One region of the Salinibacterium sp. SWN139 genome, then DNA from elsewhere that is predicted to be linked to it. Evidence: predicted binding sites of a transcription regulator. Region 1 holds the regulator's gene; each other region holds the start of a gene.
What was found. Region 1 encodes HrcA, which represses chaperone genes, less so after heat shock. Its sites were predicted from a motif close to TTNGCACTCGNNNNNNNCGAGTGCNAA; they were not measured.

Region 1 (2,268 bases):
AACCTTGATCTCCAAGAACAAGTCACCGTGCGGTCCGCCAGCGGGGCCAACTTCGCCTTGACCAGGCATCTGCAAACGCAGACCCGTCTCAACTCCGGCGGGAATATCGACTGAGATCGTGCGCTGAGCCCGAACGCGGCCCTGGCCTGCACACGTCGCGCACGGGTTCACAATGATGTTTCCGTAGCCGCGGCACGTGCCACACGGGCTTGACGTCATGACGTTGCCGAGAAGGCTGCGCACCTGACGCTGGATCTGGCCGCTGCCCTGACAAATATCACAACGAATTGGCGAGGTTCCGGGTGCCGTGCAGCTGCCCTCACACGTTTCGCAGAGCTCAGCAGTGTTGACCTCGATGTCGCGCGTGACGCCGAACATCGTGTCTTTCAGGCTCACCTCAACGCGGAGTAGCGCATCCTGGCCACGCTCACGACGCGAACGAGGACCAGCGGTCTGGCCGCCACCCCCGCCACCAAAGAATGTTTCGAAAATGTCGCCGAATCCGAAGTTGGCTCCGCCGAATCCTCCGCCGCTGCCACCCATGTCGTACTGCTGGCGCTGCTGCGGATCGCTCAACACGTCATACGCGTGAGTTACCGACTTGAAGCGTTCCGACGCATCCGCGCTCGGATTCACGTCGGGGTGCAGCTCGCGAGCGAGCCGGCGGTATGCCTTCTTGATTTCTTCCGGTGTCGCTTCGCGCGCAACGCCGAGGGCTTCATAGTGATCTGCCAAAGTTCCGATTGCTCCTTACGAGCTCAGTTGTCTTCCAAAAGTCGTGACAGGTACCGCGCTACCGCGCGAACCGCTGCCATGTTGTTCGAATAGTCCATGCGTGTTGGGCCAAGCACTCCCAGCCGCGAAAGTCCGCCGCCGGAGGAGGAATACCCTCCTGTGACGACCGATGTCTCTTCTAATCCAAATTCTGCGTTCTCTCGCCCGATGCGAGTAGAAACTGATCCATTTGCTACTTCCATCTCCCCAAAGAGGCGCAACAACGTTACTTGCTCTTCTATTGCCTCAAGTACAGGAAAAATGCTGCCGGTAAAGTCTTGCTCGGTTCGTGCAAGATTTGCTGTGCCAGCCAACACGAGCTTGTCGGCACGGTTAGCCAACACCTGTTCCACCAAACTCGAGGTCACTAAAGCGACAAAAGGCCGACGTTCAACAGGAAAAACCTCAACGAAACTGGCAAGTCGCTCAGCAGCCTCGGGCAATGACTGCCCGTTGAGAGCCGAGTTGAGTTTCGCCCGCAACTCGCCCAAGAACACATCATCAAGCGCCTCTGGAAGATCAATAAGTCGCTGCTCTACCCGACCAGCGTCGGTGATAAACACCGTCATGATCCGCGTCGCCGTGAGCGGAACTAGCTCCACATGGCGCACCCTGGCCGTTGCCAGCGATGGGTACTGCACGAGTGCGACACTGTTGGTGAGCTGCGACAGCAGGCGAACTGACCGCGCGAGCACGTCATCCAGATCGTCGGCTTGGCCGAGGAACGACTCGATTGCTTGACGCTGCGCACTCGTAAGAGGTCGCAAGTCAGCCAGTTGGTCGACAAACATGCGGTAGCCCTTATCGGTGGGCACACGCCCCGACGAGGTATGCGGCGCCGTAATGAGTTCTTCGTCTTCGAGCAAAACCATGTCGTTGCGAATCGTCGCTGCGGACACTCCAAAAGAATGCCGTTCAACGATCGATTTAGAACCGACAGGCTCGCGCGTAGCAACGTAGTCCTGCACGATGACTCGAAGTACGTCAAGTCCGCGGGCGGAAACCATGCCACCACCCACCTTTCCTGATTGGCACTCAATCCGTTCGACTGCCAATCTTACTCGACACACCGCGACACACCCGTTGCACCGCGCGAGTCATACCGCTAGCGTGTCTTTGTACTTGAGCGCTACCTTTTTGTGGAAATGCTCAGGTGTGACACCGAGCACTTTGATGAAACCCGGGAAGTTCCCTCGTTCACCTGAAAGGCACGAACACATGACTGACGCAAATCCGCAGCCCGCAGCACCCCAGCCGGCCGCACAACTGACCGCTACCGAGGACAACCAGTGGGCATCATTCGCTCACTTGGGCGGAATCATCGGCTTCCTTCCCTCGCTAATCATCTGGTTGGTCTTCAAGGACCGCGGTGCTTTCACTAACACCGAAGCCAAAGAAGCACTGAACTTCCAGATCACGATGGCGATCGCCTACATCATCTCGAACATCCTCACGGTTGTATTTATCGGTGCAATCTTGATCCCGATCGTCTTC
Region 2 (2,268 bases), on a different contig from region 1:
CCTCGACTGTCTCCAATTGGTCCACGAAGCCGAGTCGTTCGGGGGAGCCACAGCCCGCACACCCTAGGCTTACCAGCACAGTGGAGGGAATTGCCGTGCCAGAAAACGAAGCCGCGTCGTGCCCCGCCACCGGCCTGTCCGAACGTGACAGCGATATCCTCGACTTCGAGCGCGAATGGACCCGCCACGTCGGCGCCAAAGAAGAGGCCATCAGCTCCCAGTTTCATGTCTCAAGTGCGCGCTATTATCAAATGCTCAATGCGGTAATCGACTCACCGGCAGCCGTGCGCTATGACCCCATGTTGGTCTCGCGACTGCGCCGCAGCAGAGACAACCGGATGCGCACCCGATCAGTGCGCAGCCCCCACCACGACGAAGAATTGACAGACTAAGCAATGGCGAGCTACCCGAAAGACCGATTCGACGAACTACCCGAGGACGTAGACCGCATTGGAGCCCACCGCGGCCCCAAACGACGCGGCCGCGGCTGGATCGGCTTCGCCTGGGCGCTACTCGCCACCGGCGTTCTCGTCTTTGGCGGCCTCTTCGCCCTGAGCCAGTACCTCGATGACGACCTCGGCATCCCCTTCTTCGCTGCCCCCGAAGAACCCGCCGTCAACCCCGAACCCGCGGAAACCGTCGCGCCCGTCACCGACCCCGCCACAATCGACCCCGAACGCGCACTAACCATCGACGTGCTCAACGGCACCCCCGAAAGCGGACTCCAAACCACCGTCTTCGACGAACTCACTGCAGCAGGCTGGCCCACCGGCAGTGCAGCGCCCGCCTCCTCGCGTGACATCGAAGACACCTACGTGTACTACAGCAACCCCGACGACGAAGACGTAGCCTCGGGCCTCGTCGCTGCCATCGGCCGCGGCGAAATCCGCCTAGTGGAAGATGACATTTTCCCCGGCGTAGAACTCACCGTCGTCATCGGAACCGACTACCTCGCCCCCGCCGTGGAAGCAACAGAAGAGCCCACAGAATAAAGGGAAGCCCGCACGCTGCGCCGTCTTGCACTCACCCCTGTCGAGTGCTAATTTTGACCTTGGCACTCGCGTAGTTCGAGTGCCAACTTATTCGCTTGTACGACGTCCGGGAGGGACGAGAAACACACATGGCAAAGATCATTGCTTTCAACGAAGAGGCCCGTCGCGGCCTTGAGCGCGGCCTGAACATTCTCGCTGACGCCGTAAAGGTCACGCTCGGCCCACGTGGTCGCAACGTTGTTCTTGAGAAGAAGTGGGGCGCTCCCACCATCACGAACGACGGTGTATCCATCGCCAAAGAAATCGAGCTCGACGATCCTTTCGAAAAGATCGGTGCCGAACTCGTCAAAGAGGTAGCGAAGAAGACGGATGACGTAGCCGGAGACGGTACGACCACTTCTGTTGTTCTTGCTCAGGCTCTCGTTCGCGAAGGCCTCCGCAACGTTGCTGCGGGTGCAGACCCCATCAGCCTCAAGCGCGGTATCGAAAAGGCAACCAACTCGGTCATCGAGGCACTCATTGCGAGCGCCAAGGAGATCGAAACCAAGGAAGAGATCGCAGCTACTGCATCCATCTCTGCTGGAGACCCCGAGATCGGTGCACTTATCGCTGAGGCGATCGACAAGGTCGGCAAGGAAGGTGTTGTCACCGTTGAGGAGTCGAACACGTTCGGCACCGAGCTTGAGCTCACCGAGGGTATGCGCTTCGACAAGGGATTCCTGTCGGCATACTTCGTCACTGACCAAGAGCGCCAAGAAGCGGTCTTCGAGGACCCCTACGTTCTTATCGTCAACGGCAAGATCTCGAACATCAAGGATCTTCTCCCCATCGTCGACAAGGTAATCCAGAGTGGCAAGCAGCTGCTCATCATTGCTGAAGACGTTGACGGAGAAGCCCTCGCAACTCTCGTTGTGAACAAGATCCGTGGCATCTTCAAGTCGGTTGCTGTCAAGGCTCCTGGCTTCGGAGACCGTCGCAAGGCTCAGCTCGCTGACATCGCCATCCTCACCGGTGGTCAGGTCATCTCCGAAGAAGTTGGACTCAAGCTCGAGAACGCAACTCTCGAACTCCTCGGTCGCGCCCGTAAGGTCGTTATCACCAAGGACGAGACCACGATCATCGAAGGTGCTGGTGAAGAAGAGGCGATCGCAGGTCGCGTCAAGCAGATCCGCGCCGAGATCGACAACACTGACAGCGACTACGACCGTGAGAAGCTCCAAGAGCGTCTCGCCAAGCTCGCCGGTGGTGTTGCAGTCATCAAGGCTGGTGCCGCAAC
Region 3 (2,268 bases), 270 kb from region 1:
CAAAATCTGTCGACTCCGGCACGGTTTAGCGTTCCCGCCACAGTGATTTGTTGTGAGTTCACGAGCGAACAATTGCGGTCATGGATGCACGACTCTGAGCCATTCGCCTCAGAGCTTGCACGCCTCGACGACCTCGAGCTCGTTGACCTCCCCACCGGGCACTGGCCGCAGTTCACGAAGCCAGCTGAACTTGCCGAAGCAATCATCACGGCTGTGCATCGCAGCTAAATAGGGTCTTGTCCTCTACGAGCGCCCGTCCTACACTGAGCAAACGCCAACTATTGAAAGGAGCCTGACGTGTTTATGTTCATTACGACCAAGAACCCCACTACCGCCGGCTCCGTCGGCGCCCTCACCGCCTAACCGGTTAGCGTTCTCCGCTCACCGATTCTGACGGTGGCGGCGCTCACGGAGCACACGACCCAACTCGATCATCACGAGACCGCGTTCGACTGACGAGTCGGCACACCCTCACTAGGTTTGCGCAGCACTCACAGTGATGATCACCCCTTCTCTGGCGACTCGCGATCGCTGAAGGATGCCGTTGGGTCGCCACCTGAAACAGCGCGCTCTGGCGCGCCATCCGCAACCTCTCTCTGTCACGAAAGTTTCCATCATGAACAAACTACTGGCGGCCTCGAAAGACCGCCACGCCCATCCGCCCGAACCTGACCCCGTCGAGAAGCCGCGCCCAGCGGCAGCACGTCGCGTGGGAGTCATCGACCGGCTTGCGCTGCATCTCGGCGTCGCACTCATCACGTGGAGCCGCCGGCCCCACCGTGCGCGACTGATCGCGTCGGCCGAGCTGCTGGCCGCACACCAGCTCCGTGATGAGCGCCTGGCTCACGCCAGAGCTCGCGCCGAGCAGAACTATCCGCGGTTCATCATCCGCTGAATTCGCCGCACTCGACCGCCGCTGGATCGCTCCGGCGGCGGTCGTTTCGTTCTCAGCGAATATGAAGCGAAATTTCTTGGCACTCTCAGGTCGAGAATGCTAATTTTTGATTGTTGAGTCACCGTGACTCAACTTTGAGAAAGGGGTTCCCCATGACACTGTCATTTGATCCTTTTGCCGAACTCGACCGGCTCACCGCAGCAGCCCAGTCCCGCGTCGGCGCCCAGCCGATGCCGGTCGATCTGTACCGCCAGGCCGACGAGTACGTCCTCACCGCCGACCTCCCGGGCATCGATCCGGGCTCCGTTGACGTCGACGTTGATGGCCAGTTGCTCACCATTCGCGCCGAACGCACCGCTGGCGAACGCGAGGGAGCCAAGTGGCTCTCTCAGGAACGTCGCTACGGTTCTTACTTGCGCCAGTTCAGCATTGGCGCCGGCATCGACCGCGACAACATCAGCGCCAGCTACGACAATGGCGTCTTGAGCGTCATTATTCCGGTCTCCGAGAAGGCAAAACCTCGAAAGATCGAGGTCAGCACCAACTCGGCGAACCAGGCTCGTTCAAGCGAAAAAGTCGCCGTCACGAGCTAGCCGACACCGGAACGTCGCCGCGTTCAACGGTGGCGCACAACAACGATGGGCGGATGCTTCACGCATCCGCCCATCGTTGGTTAAGCCTGTCGCACTAGGGCCGTGCTCTCGCGCGACCCGCTGCAGTCAGAACGCGAGTTACAGCGCCCGCAATCGCGGTGCAATGTCGCGCTCGAAGAGCTCAAGGAAACGGCGCTGATCGTCGCCGGGCGCGTGGAAGACGAGGTGGTTGAGGCCGGCATCCACGTAGGGACGAATCTCTTCGACGATCTTGTCGGGATCGTTGCCGACAATCCACCGCGATGCGATCTGCTCGATCGGCAGAGCATCAGCGGCGCGCTCCATCTCGATGGGGTCGGTGATGTCGTGCTTCTGCTCCTTCGACAGCGCTAGTGGCGCCCAGAAACGCGTGTTCTCGAGGGCGACGTCGGCATCGGTGTCGTAGGAGAGCTTTATTTCGATCATCCGGTCAATGTCTTCGAACTTGCGGTCAGCCTTAGCCGCGCCCTCCTTAACGCCCGGGATCAGTGCGTCGTTGTAGAGCTCCATGCCCTTGCCCGAGGTGCAGATAAAGCCATCTCCTGCACGACCCGCATAGCGGGCAACCATCGGCCCACCGGCAGCGATATAGATCGGGATGGGCTGGTCAGGGCGGTCATAAATGCTCGCGTCGTGGGTGGAGTAGTACTCGCCATCGAAGGAGACGCGATCTTCGGTCCAGAGCGCTCGCATGAGACGGACTGATTCGCGCAAGCGAGCGAAACGCTCTTTGAACTCGGG

Region 2: groL (chaperonin GroEL) is a predicted target of HrcA. The motif match lies at 1,052-1,078, and genes of this name have one in related genera.
Region 3: I6E74_RS05990 (Hsp20/alpha crystallin family protein) is a predicted target of HrcA. The motif match lies at 972-998, and genes of this name have one in related genera.

The regions. Positions count from the first base shown of each region.
Region 1 is NZ_JADYWV010000002.1:455,530-457,797, reverse strand. Features, by position in the region: gene dnaJ (molecular chaperone DnaJ) at 1-735, opposite strand, end outside; gene hrcA (heat-inducible transcriptional repressor HrcA) at 759-1,781, opposite strand; gene I6E74_RS07350 (DUF4870 domain-containing protein) at 1,993-2,268, shown strand, end outside.
Region 2 is NZ_JADYWV010000001.1:1,007,317-1,009,584, forward strand. Features, by position in the region: gene I6E74_RS04830 (DUF3263 domain-containing protein) at 96-392, shown strand; gene I6E74_RS04835 (LytR C-terminal domain-containing protein) at 396-992, shown strand; gene groL (chaperonin GroEL) at 1,121-2,268, shown strand, end outside.
Region 3 is NZ_JADYWV010000002.1:183,735-186,002, reverse strand. Features, by position in the region: gene I6E74_RS06000 (alpha/beta hydrolase) at 1-228, shown strand, start outside; gene I6E74_RS05995 (hypothetical protein) at 617-895, shown strand; gene I6E74_RS05990 (Hsp20/alpha crystallin family protein) at 1,048-1,488, shown strand; gene fgd (glucose-6-phosphate dehydrogenase (coenzyme-F420)) at 1,627-2,268, opposite strand, start outside.